Regions from separate parts of the Streptomyces sp. 3330 genome, predicted to be linked through region 1. Evidence: predicted binding sites of a transcription regulator. Region 1 holds the regulator's gene; the other holds the start of a gene.
The links. Region 1 encodes HspR, which represses chaperone genes until heat shock. Its sites were predicted from a motif close to TTGAGNNNNNNNNNCTCAA; they were not measured.
Positions count from the first base shown of each region.

Region 2: lon (endopeptidase La) is a predicted target of HspR. The motif match lies at 3,417-3,435, and genes of this name have one in related genera.

Region 1 is NZ_JAVDVA010000008.1:3,585-11,592, reverse strand. Features, by position in the region: gene J2X68_RS15415 (WhiB family transcriptional regulator) at 1-441, shown strand, start outside; gene J2X68_RS15410 (hypothetical protein) at 486-743, shown strand; gene J2X68_RS15405 (hypothetical protein) at 963-1,358, opposite strand; gene J2X68_RS15400 (hypothetical protein) at 1,598-4,789, shown strand; gene J2X68_RS15395 (heat shock protein transcriptional repressor HspR) at 4,882-5,337, opposite strand; gene dnaJ (molecular chaperone DnaJ) at 5,343-6,518, opposite strand; gene grpE (nucleotide exchange factor GrpE) at 6,558-7,217, opposite strand; gene dnaK (molecular chaperone DnaK) at 7,214-8,008, opposite strand, start outside.
Region 2 is NZ_JAVDVA010000009.1:127,623-135,630, reverse strand. Features, by position in the region: gene J2X68_RS17395 (hypothetical protein) at 1-289, shown strand, start outside; gene J2X68_RS17390 (MarR family transcriptional regulator) at 312-812, opposite strand; gene lon (endopeptidase La) at 980-3,394, opposite strand; gene J2X68_RS17380 (GNAT family N-acetyltransferase) at 3,597-4,253, shown strand; gene J2X68_RS17375 (DUF5954 family protein) at 4,385-5,404, shown strand; gene J2X68_RS17370 (rhomboid-like protein) at 5,500-6,366, opposite strand; gene J2X68_RS17365 (spermidine synthase) at 6,562-7,248, shown strand; gene J2X68_RS17360 (response regulator transcription factor) at 7,371-8,008, shown strand, end outside.

The DNA.
Region 1 (8,008 bases):
CTCGCCAACATAGAGAAGGTCGCGACCATGCTGGCCGCGACCGAGGCGCCGGCAGGCGGCGACGAGAACCACCTGGAGCCGATCCGCACCGCGCTGCAAGGCATCCGCGCGTGCCTCCCGCACCCGGCCCCGAACGGCAAGACCTCCACCGGCACGGGCCAGGCCGCCACCCTCGTGCCCTCCGGCGCCCCCAGCATCCGGGCGGCCGTGGAGACAGCGGTGTCGACCTTCCCCGGCCCCTTCTCCGCGCGGGACGTCTTGCGCGCCCTCCCGCCCGGCGTCTACGGCGACCCCTCGAAGACGATCAGCAACGTACTGTCCGCCCTCGTCAAGTCGGGCCGCCTTCAGCGCCTCGCCCGAGGCACGTACGCTCGCACCGTCGATGTCCCCATCGACGACGCTGTGGACGTCCCCGAGCAGGACGAGGCGAAAAGCGCCTGAGCCGGAACTGATCCGGACCGAGCCGGAAGGAACCCAGACCCCCGATGACCGAACCGACGCCGCCACCCCCCGCCACGGCGGACGCCCAGGTGCACGTCTTCTCCCCCAACGCCGGCCTGATCGACGGCGTCCCGGTCACCGCCCCGCCCTACGGCGACATCCAGGACGTCGTCCTGGCGATCCTCCAGCAACGCGCCCAGCAGCTCGGCGCCCCCACCCCGGCGACCATCACCGACAACCGCTACGGCGGCGCGATCCGCCTCCTGATCCACCCGGACGGCACGACGGAACAACTGGGCTGAGCGGCTTCGGTCTTGTTTCAGCGCGCAAGTCCTGTCGCAGGGGCACGCCAACAGGTCTCCCTCGGACCCTGCTGATCAACCCGGGGGTGTGAGTGATTCCCAGGTCGCCGGGTTCGACGGGTTCGACGGGTTCGACGGGACGTTCGTAGGCCGGTTCCAGTACTCACGTGAGAGGCCGCCACGGTCCGGCCGGCAGCCGGAAGCTTCCGGGGTGACCGGTCAGGCTCGGGGGCCGGTTTCCCCCGGCGGCGGGCTGACCTCGTCGATGTCGGCGAGGATCTGGCGCGTGAGGCGGAGTTCGATCTGCAGCATGTCGCGATCGAACTTGCCCCGGTCCTTCTCGTAGCGAGCCTTGCCCGCCTCCGAGGTGAAGGCCTCAGCGGGGACGGCGTCCTGGCCCGGAGGAATGAACTTCAGGACCTCCTCGACTGCGGCAACCGCATAGGCCAGCGCACCGCGATGCCTGTGGTGCTCGGACTCGGGCGTGTTGAGGATCTCCAGTCCCGCGCGGCGCGACACGTCGGACGCGACCTCGGCGAACTCACCGGGGTCGATGATCTCGGAGGGCTCGGTGCCGCCGAAGGCCGGCGGCGGCGGGGGAATCTCGTCGGCCATCAGGAAAGCGAAGTTCCGGTTGCGGCCGCACTGCGTGCACGGCCCCTCGTACACGGCGACGATGCCGTCACCGCGCTGCTCCAGGCGGTGCCGGCGGACGAAGTCGGAGCTCCCGCACTCGCATGGGTGCAGGTCCATGTACAGGTGCGCTTCGAGTGAGGAACGGGCTCTCAACATGGGATGATCCTAAGGTCTGTTGTGCGGTGTGCATCTGTACAGAGCCTGGGGGAGGGCATCACATGGACACATCGGCCGATCCGCAGATCGGCATGGGCGCGCTCCGCTCGGGCGGACCCGCGCAGCAACAGGATCTCGTGTGGGCCGCGAGGCGGGACATGGGCGCGGTGGCGGCCGTCGTCCTGGGGGACCGGCTGGCCTCCCTCACCCCGGCGCAGACCGAGGACGGGCGTCAGTACTTCGTGCTGCGGGACAGTCAGGGGGAGTCCGCCCAGATCTGGGTGGACGCCATTCCGCTGACGACAGGGGCGATCGCCGACACGGCGACGAACACCACCTCGCAGAACTACGTCATCCGTGTGTCCGACCGCCTTCCCACCGCGATGCTGGGACGAGTCCTCGCCCACGAACTCGGTGAGCTCGCCGCCGTGCGCGAACGCGCGGCCGACGGTGTGGTCCCCGTCCGGGACGACCTGTTGCGGGAGGGAGCGGAGCTCCCCGCACACCGTGAGCTGTCCGCCCCGGACAGGGGACGTATCGGGGAGCTCAACTGGCTCGCCGGGCAGAGCAGGGACACCGGCCTCTCCGCGCAGCAGCAGGGCGAGGCACGGGCGCAGTTCTCCGCACTGCTCGACCCGTACGGCCTCCGGCCCACTGCCGCTCCGAGCGACGAGGCGGCGTTCCGCGCCCAGGTGAAGGCGGCACGCGTCCGGTACCTGGTGTCGTACGCCTCGCTCTCCAGCGATTCGGTGAGTCTCCTCGAGGATCTCGCCCACCCCCTGGAGGACCTCTCCCCCGCCGACGCCGCCGCGCTCCAGGCGTCCCGGGACGCAGCGCTGCGGGCCGAGCGGCAGGTCGACGCGTTCATCGGGCGGCGCGACGTCACCATGCCCATGCCCGGCTACGACCAGAACGGGCTGCCGCTCCCCCGCGACGAGCTGGAGCCCGCCGCCGAGCGGTGGGCCGAGTACCGCGCCCAGGTCAGCGAGCGCACCGCACAGACGCTGGAAGGACAGCTCGCCCAGGGTCAACTCCCCCTGCGCAAGGTCGTGATCGGCGGCGGGGCGAGTCTCACCGGGCGGGACCCGGAAGCGCTGCTGGTGGACGGCGCGGGCCGCTGGCACCTGGACCCCGGCGCCGGGATCGTGCAGTCGGCGGATCAGGACCGCGACCTCGTGCAGTGGATGGGCGCCGACCCGTACTCGGCGGTCGAGGATCCCCGGCACCGCATCTCCATCCACGCCGTCCGCGTCTGGGAGGACCAGCTCGCCACACAGGGCGACGTGGTGAACGGCCACGCCCGGCTGCGTCTGGGGCAGAACGGCGAACTCCTCGCCGAAGTACGCACGTTGGGCGAGGACGGAGCCGAGAGCGCGACCCCCCTCTGGGTGGCCTGCGACGGCACCCCCAGCATCGCCACCGGCCTCACGCCGGAACTCGTGCCGGGAATGCCGCGCGGAGAGTTCGCCGTGGAGAGCCGCGGCGAAGCCGTCCGGCTGATCAGCGACCGGCTGCGCGAACTGGAGGCTCAGGGGTTCGCCGGTGCGGCCGAGATGAGCGCCTGGCTGACCCGGGCCGAGCGGGGCGGCACCGACGCCGGTACCGTGCTCGGCGCCCTGAACTCCTACGCGGAACTGAAGGACGCCCTCTCGGCCGGCCTGGGCGTCGCGGACCGGACGCGCATGGGCAACTGCTTCACCGCGCTCGAATCGACGCAGAAGTGGGAGGCGGCGCGCAAGGCCGCGGAGGGGCGGGCACTGCTGGGCGACGAGGTCGCCGAGAGCCGTTTCGACCCGCATGCCGCCCAGGAGTGGATCGTCGTGGGCTCCGGCGGAACGGCCGTCGCCAACGCGGAGATCATCCTGATCCAGAACCCCGACGCCCACGTCACGATCATCGGATCGAGGCCGCCGCCGGCGCTGCAGCACCAGGTCCAGTTCCCGGCGATGGAGGCGAAGTACGGCCACGGCGAAGGCGGCGAGAAGCGTCTGAGCTTCGTCGAGGCACGTGTCGGGGCCATCGAGACCTACCAGGACGAGAAGGGCGAGACCCGCTTCCAGGTCCCCTACGTGGAAAAGGGGACCAAGGAACCGAGGGTGGCCCGCAGCGACGGCTACGTCACCAGCCTCGGCCGCACCAACCCCCTGCCGCCCGCCCTCCAGGTCCTCGCCGACGAGGTCCGCGACCGGGGTGGGGAGATCTCCGGGGACCTGCTGTTCGACAAGGACGACCAGTACATCGGCTACGGGCTCACCTTCGCCGTGGACGGCAGGGAGCACCGCGTCGACGTGGACGGCGCGGCCTCCTGGCAGCTTCCACGCGAGGTATTCGCCCCGGAGTCGGGAATCCAGGCTGAGTTGAACGGGATGGGCGTCCGCGGTCTGCCCTCCGAGACCGGCAACGCGGCTCCCGGCTTCTCGCCCATCGCCCGCCAGAGCGCCCTGCGCGCACGCGCCGTCGCGGCGGCAGCGGCGGGCGACCCCGAAGCGGTACGACGCCTGTCGACGATCCCGGAACGCTGGCGACGCCCGGACCTGCGCCACGACCAGGATCACGACCAGACCCAGCCCCAGGCTCAGACCCCGGACGCGGGCAAGAGCACAGGTACGGGCACAGGTACGGGCACGGGCACGGGCACGGGCACGGATGCAGGCGTAACCACACGGACCGGCACGGAGGCGCCCCCGCCGGCGGCGGCCACGGGCGGCCTCACCCCGCACCAGGAGAAGCCCCAGCCCGCACCGGAACGGGCACAGGAGCGGGAGCAGGAACGGCAACGGGCACAGGAGCGGGAGCAGGAACGGCAACGGGCACAAGAGCGGGAACAGGAACAGGAACGGGGACAGGAACCGGACCGGGAACGAGAGCCGGGCACGGAGCCCGCCCCCACCCCCGAATCGGGCACAGCCCCGGGCCCGTCCCCGACGACGAGCCCGTCACCGTCCTCGCCCCCGGCGACAACCCCGACCCCGGCACCGGGACCCGCATCGGCCCCGGCGCCGTCCCCGGCTCCGACGACACCCCCGGCACCCCCGGCACCCCCGGCACCCCCGGCACCCCCGGCACCCTCACCCACGCCTACATCCACACCCGCACCGGCCCCGTCTCCCGCGCCGGACATCCCCGGCTCCCACCTGTGGCAGATGGGCGTGCCCCGGGGCGGCGGCACCCGGCCCCCCGCTCCCGTCCAGAAACCGGAGCAGCGGCCGCCGGGGCACGAGCGGCCGGAGCCGGGCGTCGACATGGGCGAGTGACGGCCGGAGAGGACGAGGAGGGCCGTACAGAACGAGGCAGGGGCCGGAGACGAATCTCCGGCCCCTGCCTCGTTCTTACGGCTTCTGGGATCTCAGTCGGACGACGGCTGCTGCCGCTTCGGCCGCCAGACCACCAACGCGCTGGTCTGCTGCACCTCCTGGTACGGCACCAGGTCCCGCCGGTAGGAGGCGTGCACCGCCGCTTCCCGCTGCTGCATCGCCGCGGCCGCGCCGTCCAGCGCGGCCTCCAGCTCCGCCGCCCTGGCCTGGAGCGCGGCCACCTGGTTCTCCAGCTCGATGATCCGCTTGATGCCGGCCAGGTTGATGCCCTCGTCCTGGGACAGGGCCTGCACCGTGCGCAGCAGCTCGATGTCACGGGCCGAGTAGCGGCGTCCACGGCCGGCGGTGCGGTCGGGGGAGACGAGACCCAGGCGGTCGTACTGGCGCAGTGTCTGCGGATGCAGGCCCGAGAGCTGGGCCGCCACCGAGATGACGTAGACCGGAGTCTCCTGAGTCAGTTCATACGGGTTACGCCGACGGCCGTCCATCACTCTCATGCTCCCTTCGCGGCCTCGAACAGCTCCGCCCGCGGGTCCTCGCCCGCGGTCGCCTCGCGATACGCCTCCAGCGCCTCACGAGCCTTCCCCGACAAGTCCTTCGGAACACTCACCTCGACGGTGACCAGCAGGTCGCCGCGGGTGCCGTCCTTGCGGACCGCGCCCTTGCCCCGCGCCCGCATGGTGCGGCCGTTGGGCGTGCCGGGCGGAAGCTTCAAGGTCAGGGACGGCCCGCCGAGCGTCGGCACCTTGATCTCGCCGCCGAGTGCGGCCTCGGTGAAGGTCACCGGCACGGTCACCGTGAGGTTGTCCTCCTTGCGGCCGAACACCGGGTGGGCGCCGACGTGGACGACGACGTACAGGTCGCCCGCCGGGCCGCCGCGCTCGCCCGGGGCGCCCTTGCCACGCAGCCGGATGCGCTGGCCGTCGGTCACCCCCGCCGGGATGCGGACCTGCATGGTCCTCGACGACTTCGCGCGGCCGCTGCCCTTGCAGTCCAGGCAGGGATGCTCGGCGATCAGGCCGCGGCCCTTGCAGTCCGGGCAGGGGTCGGTCAGCGAGAAGCCGCCTCCCGAGCCCCTCGCCACCTGGCCCGTGCCCACGCAGGTGGGGCACACGCGCGGGGTGCCGTTCTTGTCGCCCGTTCCCGAACACGCCTTGCAGGGGGCCTGCGAGGACATGCGCAGCGGGACCGTCGCGCCCTCGATCGCCTCCGTGAAGGTCAGGGTGACCTCGGTGTCGATGTCCTGGCCGCGCCGGGGCTGGGTACGGGTCGTGCCGGGGCCGCCGCGGTTGAACAGGCCGCCGAACACGTCCCCGATGCCGCCGCCGAAGCCGCCCTGGGCGCCACCGCCCTGGGCGCCGCCTCCGAAGAGGTCGCCCAGGTCGAAGTTGAAGTTGCCGCCGGCGCCCGGGCCCGGGCGGAATCCGCCGTTGCCGAAGAGGGCGCGGGCCTCGTCGTACTCCTTGCGCTTCTTGGGGTCACCGAGGACGTCGTTCGCCTCGGAGATCTCCTTGAAGCGCTCCTCCGCCTTGGCGTTGCCCTTGTTGGCGTCCGGGTGGAACTCGCGGGCGAGCTTCCGGTACGCCTTCTTGATCTCGGCCTCGGTGGCGTCCTTGGGGACGCCGAGGACTTTGTAGAAGTCCTTCTCGACGAAGTCCTTGGTGCTCATCCTCGACGTCCCTCCTCCCCATCGCTCATCCGATCGAGCTCAGCCCTCGTCCGGGCCACCGCTCTCCTTGTCGTCGGCCGCCTCGGCGGCCTCGTCGGCCTTCGCCGCCTGCGCGCCGGGCTGCGGTTCGGCGACGGCCACCCGCGCGGGGCGGATGGTGCGCTCGCCGATCCGATACCCGGGCTGAAGGATCGCCACGCACGTCGTCTCGGTGACGTCCGGCGCGTAGCTGTGCATCAAGGCCTCGTGGATCGTCGGGTCGAAGGGCTCGCCCTCCTTGCCGAACTGCTGGAGGCCCATCTTGGCCGCGACGGTCTCCAGCGATTCGCCCACCGACTTGAAGCCGCCGACGAACTCGCCGTGTTCCCGCGCGCGGCCGATGTCGTCGAGCACGGGCAGGAGCTCGGTCAGGAGGTTCGCGACGGCGATCTCCTTGACCGCGATCCGGTCGCGCTCGACCCGGCGGCGGTAGTTCTGGTACTCGGCCTGGAGGCGCTGGAGGTCCGCGGTGCGCTCACCCAGAGCGGTGCGCACCTGGTCCAGCTGGGCCACCAGACCGGCTGTCTGGTTCGCGTCCCCGTCCGGGGCCGCCCCCGCCGCCGAAGCGGGGGAGGGCGCGGCCTTCGGCTCGGCGTCTTCAGGGGTGGCGCCGGAGGGGACGTCGGGCTTCTCCTCGAAGCCCGGGGTCTCCTCCGTCACGCGGCACCGTCCTTGCGCTCGTCGTCCACGATCTCGGCGTCCACGACGTCGTCGTCCGCCTTCGGCGCGTCGGCCTTGGGCGCGTCGGCGCCCTGACCGGCCTGGGCGTCGGCGTACATGGCCTGGCCGACCTTCTGCGAGACCGCGGCGACCTTCTCGGTGGCGGTGCGGATCTCGGCGGTGTCCTCGCCCTTGAGCGCGGCCTTCAGCTCCTCGACGGCGGCCTCGACCTCGGTCTTGACCTCGCCGGGGACCTTGTCCTCGTTGTCCTTGAGGAACTTCTCCGTCTGGTAGACGAGCTGCTCGCCCTGGTTGCGGGACTCGGCGGCCTCGCGGCGGCGGTGGTCCTCGTCCGCGTACTGCTCGGCCTCCTGGCGCATGCGGTCGACCTCGTCCTTCGGCAGCGAGGAGCCGCCGGTGACGGTCATCTTCTGCTCCTTGCCCGTGCCGAGGTCCTTGGCCGTGACGTGCATGATGCCGTTGGCGTCGATGTCGAAGGCGACCTCGATCTGCGGGACGCCACGGGGCGCCGGCGGCAGACCGGTCAGCTCGAACATGCCGAGCTTCTTGTTGTAGGCCGCGATCTCGCGCTCGCCCTGGTAGACCTGGATCTGGACCGACGGCTGGTTGTCCTCGGCCGTCGTGAAGATCTCCGAACGCTTCGTCGGGATCGTCGTGTTGCGCTCGATCAGCTTGGTCATGATGCCGCCCTTAGTCTCGATACCGAGGGACAGCGGGGTCACGTCGAGGAGCAGGACGTCCTTGACCTCACCCTTGAGGACACCGGCCTG
Region 2 (8,008 bases), on a different contig from region 1:
CTTCACGGCCGCGGCCGACCCCGGGGTGGCGGCCCGCGCGATCACGGGGGGCGTGCCGCGCGCGGAGGTCCGCTCCCTGGCCGCGCTGTCGGACGGGGCCACCCGCTGGGCGGAGCTCTTCGGACAGGGCGACTGGACGGAGCTGTTCGACGTCGTCCGGGGGCAGGGGGCCGGGACGCTGGTGGAGCGGGTCCGGGCGCTGGAGCGCGCCGACGCCGACACCGGGCGGGCCCTGCTGGGCCGGGCGAAGACGCACGACGACGCGACGGTGGTGTGCGTGGAGCTGTGACGGCGCCGCCGCCCCCTCGGGGCTATTTCTCCATGCCCCGGTTCAGCTGGTGGAGCAGCCGGGCCAGCTCCGCAACCTCCCGGCGGTCCCAGTCGGAGAAGTGGGTGACGTACCGCTCGCGGCGGGCCTCACGGACCCGGCTCACCCGCGTGCGGCCCTCCTCGGTGAGGTCGACGAGCCAGGCGCGGCCGTCCGCCGGGTCCGGCTCGCGGGCGACCAGCCCCAGTTCCTCCAGGGCGCGCAGCTGACGGGACATGGTGGCCTTGCCGACCCCGATGTAGCCGGCGAGCTCCGTGGCGCGCTGGCGGCCGCACTCCTCCAGCCGGACGAGGAGGCCGTAGGCGGCGGACTCCAGGTCCGGGTGGACCTCGCGGGCCATCTCCCCCTGGTTGGCGCGGGCCCGGCGCAGCAGCACCGTGAGCTCCCGCTCCAGGGAGAGGAACTCCCGGTCGCCCTGCTCCACCCCGCGCGACGACGTGCCGGACCCGCTCTCGCGTCCGTCGTCGTTCGTGTCCTCGTGCACGTCAGCACCCCTGATCTCGCCGGTCGCCGGTCGTCGACGCGGCTCTTCAGTATTTCGCAGGCGGGGACCCGCGGCGCTGCCCAGGCCCCGGCGCGGGTCCGCGGCGGAGCCGGGAAGGCCCGGGCCTCCCTCACGGGACCCGGGCCTTCCCCTTCCGGTCGCGTCCGTCACGCCGCGACCGGAACCTCCGGCGCCGCGCCGTTCGTGGCGGGCGCGAGCGCCAGTTCCAGGACCTGGCGGACGTCGGTGACGGCGTGGACGTCGAGCTTGTCCAGCACCTCCGCCGGGACGTCGTCCAGGTCGGGCTCGTTGCGCTTGGGGATGACGACGGTCGTCACGCCCGCCCGGTGCGCCGCGAGCAGCTTCTGCTTCACCCCGCCGATCGGCAGGACCCGGCCGGTCAGCGAGACCTCGCCGGTCATCGCCACATCCGTGCGGACGAGCCGGCCGGACAGCAGGGACGCGAGGGCCGTCGTCATCGTGACGCCGGCGCTCGGGCCGTCCTTCGGGACCGAGCCCGCCGGGAAGTGGATGTGCACGCCCCGGTCCTTGAGGTCGCCCACCGGCAGCTCCAGTTCGGCGCCGTGACTGCGCAGGAAGCTGAGCGCGATCTGCGCCGACTCCTTCATCACGTCACCGAGCTGACCGGTCAGGGTCAGGCCCGCCGCGCCGGTCTCCGGGTCGGCCAGCGACGCCTCGACGAAGAGGACGTCACCGCCGGCGCCGGTGACCGCGAGACCGGTCGCGACACCGGGCACGGCGGTCCGGCGCTCGGCCGGGTCCTGGGCCGACTCGGGCACGTGGTGCGGCCGGCCGATGAGGGCGCGCAGGTCCTCGTCCCGGACCGTGAACGGCAGCTTCCGCTCACCGAGTTCGTGCTGGGCCGCGACCTTGCGCAGCAGCCGCGCGATGGACCGCTCCAGGGTGCGCACCCCCGCCTCGCGGGTGTACTCGCCGGCGAGCTTGCGCAGCGCGCTCTCGTCGAGGGCCACCTCGTCCTCGTCCAGGCCCGCCCGCTCCAGCTGGCGCGGGAGCAGGTGGTCGCGGGCGATGACGACCTTCTCGTCCTCCGTGTAGCCGTCGAGGCGGACCAGCTCCATCCGGTCGAGCAGGGCCTCCGGGATGGCTTCGAGCACGTTGGCGGTGGCGAGGAACACCACGTCCGACAGGTCGAGCTCGACCTCCAGGTAGTGGTCGCGGAACGTGTGGTTCTGCGCCGGGTCCAGCACCTCCAGCAGGGCGGCCGCCGGGTCGCCCCGGTAGTCGGATCCCACCTTGTCGATCTCGTCGAGGAGCACCACCGGGTTCAGCGACCCGGCCTCCTTGATCGCCCGCACGATGCGGCCGGGCAGCGCGCCGACGTAGGTGCGGCGGTGGCCGCGGATCTCGGCCTCGTCGCGGACGCCGCCGAGGGCGACGCGGACGAACTTGCGGCCCATGGCGTGGGCGACGGACTCGCCGAGGCTGGTCTTGCCGACGCCGGGCGGGCCGACGAGCGCGAGCACGGCGCCGCCGCGCCGTCCGCCCACGACGCCCAGGCCGCGCTCGCCGCGCCGCTTGCGCACCGCGAGGTACTCGGTGATCCGCTCCTTCACGTCGTCGAGGCCGGCGTGCTCGGCGTCGAGGACGGCGCGGGCTCCCTGGATGTCGTAGCGGTCCTCGGTCCGCTCGTTCCACGGCAGTTCGAGGACGGTGTCCAGCCAGGTGCGGATCCAGGAGCCCTCGGGCGACTGGTCGCTGGACCGCTCCAGCTTGTCGACCTCCTTGAGGGCGGCCTCGCGGACCTTCCCGGGCAGGTCGGCGGCCTCGACGCGGGCGCGGTAGTCGTCGGACTCCTCGCCCTCCTGCTCGCCGTTGAGCTCGCGCAGTTCCTTGCGCACGGCCTCCAGCTGGCGCCGCAGGAGGAATTCGCGCTGCTGCTTGTCGACGCCCTCCTGGACGTCCTTGGCGATGGTCTCGGCCACGTCCTGCTCGGCGAGGTGGTCGCGCAGCTGCTGGGTGGCGAGCTTCAGGCGGGCCACCGGGTCGGCGGTCTCCAGGAGCTCCACCTTCTGCTCGGTGGTCAGGAACGGCGAGTAGCCGGAGTTGTCGGCGAGCGCGGAGACGTCGTCGATGGCCTGGACGCGGTCGACGACCTGCCAGGCGCCGCGCTTGCGCAGCCAGGCGGTGGCGAGCGCCTTGTACTCCTTGACGAGTTCGGCGACATGACCGGGCAGCGGCTCGGGAACGGTCCGGTCGACCTTCGTCCCCTCGACCCACAGGGCCGCGCCGGGCCCGGTGGTCCCGGCGCCGATCCGGACCCGGCTGCGGCCGCGGATGAGCGCGCCCGGGTCGCCGTCGGCCAGCCGGCCGACCTGCTCGACGGTGCCGAGGACACCGGTGGCGGCGTAGGCGCCGTCGATGCGCGGGACCAGGAGTACCTGGGGCTTGCCCGGTGTTGAACGGGCTGCGGCCTGGGCGGCTTCCACCGCGGCGCGCACATCGGTGTCGTTGAGGTCCAGCGGAACCACCATGCCGGGGAGCACGACCTCCTCGTCGAGAGGCAGCACGGGCAGGGTGAGCGGAGTGGACGTCGATGCCATGATCTCCCCTTAGGCAGTCAAGTTGAGCTATGCCGACTCAATGCACCTGAGCCATGGAATGTTCCCCACGACCGGACACGTTCGCTGTGGGCGATCACGGCTGTCCCGGCGGGCCGCGTCGGACATACGCTCGTACGTAAGAGGCAAACAAGTTAAGTGCCGCTTACATTTCGTGTCATTCACCTTTTCTCAGGGGGCTCCTGTGGATCGTCTCGTCCGCGCGTGGGTGGAGGGATGGGTCGTGTCGCGGGGTGCGGCTCCACCGGTGGCCGAGCCCTGGGGCTGGTCGGTGGACGTGGGAACGGGCCTCCCTCACGTCACCCGGCAGGTGCTCCGCGCGACGGGCGACGCGGTGACGGAGCCGGTCGTGCGGAAGGTGGCGGGCGCGGTGACCGGGGCCGGGGTCTGGCTGAAGGTGTTCGCCGACCCGGCGGTGGTCGGGCCCTGGCTGGGACCCGGCTGGTGGGTCGACCCCGAGCCCGGCTTCCTGATGACGGCGCCGCTCCCGGACGTCCCGCCCGGCCCCGCCCCCGACGGCTACCGGATCCGCACCTGGTCGCGGGGCGGGGTGACCCGCACCATGATCGCCGCGGCGGACGGCTCGCTCGCCGCGCGCGGGCAGATCGCCCCGACCGGCGCGACGGCGGTCGTCGACCAGGTCGAGACCTCCCCCCGCCACCGCCGGCGCGGGCTCGGCGCCCTCGTCATGCGCACCCTGCAGCACGCGGCGCTCGCCCAGGGCGCCCGGACGGGCGTACTGGGGGCCACCCCGGAGGGGCGGGCACTGTACGAGTCGCTGGGCTGGCGTGTCGAGTCCTCGCTGACCAGCGCCAAGTTCACGGGCGACCCACAGCGGTGACGTCCGGCGGCCGAGAGGGCGCACCCCTCGGTGCCGCACAACGGGGCACGCCCCCCGCGCCCCCTCTCCGTACCCCGCCCACTTCCGGCATTCACCCCGAAGTCGCCCGACGCCGCGACCACAATGCGCGTATGACCGATGACTGGAAGCGACGTCTCGACGCCCTCCACGCCGACCTGGTCCGCCGTGACGACCCCGTCGCGTGGGTCACGGAAGCGGACGCCGTCGACGCATCGCGCCGCTATCCGCACATCGCGCTGCGCGGGCCCGTCTTCGGTGTCGCCGCGCAGGACCGGGCGGCCGCCGAACCGGGCTGGCGGCTGCTGAAGCCGGTGGTGGACGGCATGCCCCAGCAGGCCCGGGACGGGCTCAACTCGCACCTGTGGTTCACGGCGAAGGACGGCACCGACGACCCGGCCGCCCGGCGCGAGCTGCTGGCGGCCGTGGCCGTGCTGGAGCGGGCCCCGGCCGACGAGGTGGAGGCGCTGGGCGTGCGCTACCGGGTGGTGCGCGGCGACGAGTTCGCCCGGAGCGGCGACGGCGGTCTGGAGCCGCCCCGGCCCACCGACCCGGAGCCCGTGAGCCCGTCCTGGGAGGACCCGGGCGCCGCCCCCTCGCCCGACGTGGGCTACGTCCTGGACCCCGACCGGGACGAGGGCCCGATGGCGGGCGCCCTCCGGCTGGGTCTGCGCGACTTCACGTACACCGGCGCCCGCTTCCCCGCCGACGTGCGCGCGGACTCCGAGTGGGCGGCCCGGACGCACCCGGACGTGGTGCGGCTGCCCGTCGGCTACTCGGTGGCCGAACGCGACGGGTCCGGCTGGACGCCGTGCGGCTCCCTGGCGTCGACCCCGCACGAGGCGCGCCGCTCGCTGTACGAGGGCATGGCCCGCGTCTGGGCGATGCTCTACCGCTTCGACGAGCGCAAGAAGGCCCTGTACGCGCGGGCCGCGGAGGCGTTCCGGGCGGCCGGGCGGGCCGACGAGGCGAGCGTCGAGGACCGCCTGTTCCGGATCTGCCGCGTCGAGCGGATGGTCCGCCTGGGCCCCGACGGCCCCGAGCCGCCCCGCCCGTCGGACCTCGACGAGTACGGCCCCATGAAGCTCCACCCGACCCTGCTCACGGACGGCACGGTCCAGTACGACGACTGACCGGGGTCACCCGGCGCCGACCCGCCGCCGGAACGCGGTTCGGCGACCGGAGCACCGTCCAGCGGCCGAGGTGCCGTCCAGCGGACGGGACGCGGTCAAGCAGCCGGAGCCCCGCCCCGGGGACGGGAGGCCGCCCGGGCCCGCGGCAGGCGCCGCAGCCACGGCCAGGTGCCGACGCCGATCACCAGCGCGATCAGGTGCCCCCAGTTCGTCATCGGGTCGGTGAAGGCGATCAGGTCCTGGAGCAGCATCCCGCCGAAGGCGGCGAGCAGCGGCCGGCGCAGCCACGGCCCGAGCAGGCCCGCCAGCGCGCCCACGCTCGCGGCGACGCCGAAGCTGATGCCGTAGTCGAGGCGGTGCAGCGAACTGTCGGGCAACCGGCCGGCGAGCACGGCCAGACCCACCGGGACCTCGGTCGCGAGGGTGGCCAGCACATGCCCGAGCAGGAACACGACGGCCGTGCGGGCGCCGCCTATGCGCCGCTCCAGCGTCACCAGGACGGCCAGGAATCCGAGCGTGAAGGGAGAGGCGAAGCCGCCCGCCACCCACAGCGCGCTGGCCAGCAGCACCAGCACGGGTGTCCGCACCAGATGCGCGACGTCGGTGCTGGAGCCCTGGTGCAGGGTGTGCACGAGGCCGGGTCCGGCGTGCGCGGTGACGTACGAGGTGACGGCGAGGACGGCCGCGTAGGCGAGGGTGAAGGGAGCGGGGATCCGGCACCGGCGGCGGGTGGCCGCCCCGGCGGACGGTCCGACGGGCGATGCGGCGGGCGATGCGACGGACGGCCCGGCCGGCGTTCCGGCGGAGGGCTCGACAGGCGATACGGCGGAGGGCTCGACGAGCGGGTCGGGCGGCACGACGGGCGGCTCGGGGCGAGGCGGGGTGCGCTGGCCCGGGATGCCGTCCAGCAGCCCGGACGCGTCGGGCGGGGACGGGCTCGTGGGCGCTGCCGTGCGTTCCACCGTGAGGCGCTCCTTCCGTTGCACCCCACCCTTCGCGCCGTGCCGGTCCGCTGTCTGTGACCGACGCCACGCCTGGGCCGATTCACAGAAAGCTCCGATACTTCTCCCAGCCGTTCCGAACCGATGTGCGTCAACCTCATCCCGCGCCCACGGAAATCCCTCAACAAACCGTCAGGGAAATGCCAGGATGGGCCGATGCCCATCCCGTACGACATCCCCGACGCGCCCGAGGTGCTGGACCGTCGCGAGGGCCCCTACGGTGAGGTCGTCCTGCGCCGGCACGGGGAGTTGCTCCAGATCATCGCCAACGGCTGCTTCCTGATGGACACCTCGGACGGCCGCTCGGAACGGCTCCTGGTCGACGCCGCGCTCTCCGCGCTGGACGACCGCCCCTCGCCCGCGCTGCTGATCGGCGGCCTCGGCGTCGGCTTCTCGCTCGCGCACGCCGCCGCCGATCCGCGCTGGGGCGGCGTCACGGTCGTGGAGCGCGAGCGCGCCGTCATCGACTGGCATCTCGACGGCCCGCTGGCCGCCGTCTCCGGGGAGGCGCTCGCCGATCCCCGGACGAAGATCGTCGCAGCGGATCTGCTCGACTACGTCAATGAGACATGCGACACGTTCGACGCGGTGTGCCTCGACATCGACAACGGACCCGACTGGACCGTCACCGAAGGCAACGAAAGCCTCTATTCGACGGCCGGACTCGCAAGCTGCGCCCGGGTGTTGAGACCCGGTGGGGTGCTGGCCGTATGGTCGGCCCGGCCCTCTCCGGAATTCGAGGGAACCATGGGGAATGCCGGGTTCCAACAGGTGCGTACCGAAGAGATCCCGGTTGCCCGAGGCGTGCCGGACGTCGTCCACCTCGCCGTCCGACCTGGATAGCAAACCCGTGGTGACTCCCCGTACGCTGCACCCCTGACGCCGATCATTTACGCGTCAACCGCAGTCATGCGCAGACAAGGGATCACCCCACTGGTTCCGGAAAGCACACTCAGGGGCGGGCGATGGAGCAGACACACACCGCACACAACAGCACGGCGACGGCGACGCCGGGCGCGCAGCGGCGCGTCCTGGTCGTCGAGGACGACCCGACGATCGTCGACGCCATCGCGGCCCGCCTGCGCGCCGAGGGATTCCTCGTGCAAACGGCGGGCGACGGCCCGGCGGCCGTCGACACCGCCGAGGCCTGGCAGCCCGATCTGCTGATCCTCGACATCATGCTGCCCGGCTTCGACGGTCTGGAGGTCTGCCGTCGTGTGCAGGCCGCCCGTCCGGTGCCGGTGCTCATGCTCACCGCGCGCGACGACGAGACCGACATGCTGGTCGGGCTCGGCGTGGGCGCCGACGACTACATGACCAAGCCGTTCTCCATGCGGGAGCTGGCGGCACGCGTGCACGTGCTGCTGCGCCGGGTGGAGCGGGCCGCGATCGCGGCGACGACCCCGCGCAGCGGGATCCTGCGGCTCGGCGAGCTCGAGATCGACCACGCGCAGCGCCGGGTGCGGGTGCGCTCGGAGGACGTGCATCTCACGCCGACCGAGTTCGACCTGCTGGTCTGCCTGGCGAACACCCCGCGCGCGGTGCTCTCCCGTGAGCAGCTCCTCGCGGAGGTCTGGGACTGGGCGGACGCCTCCGGCACCCG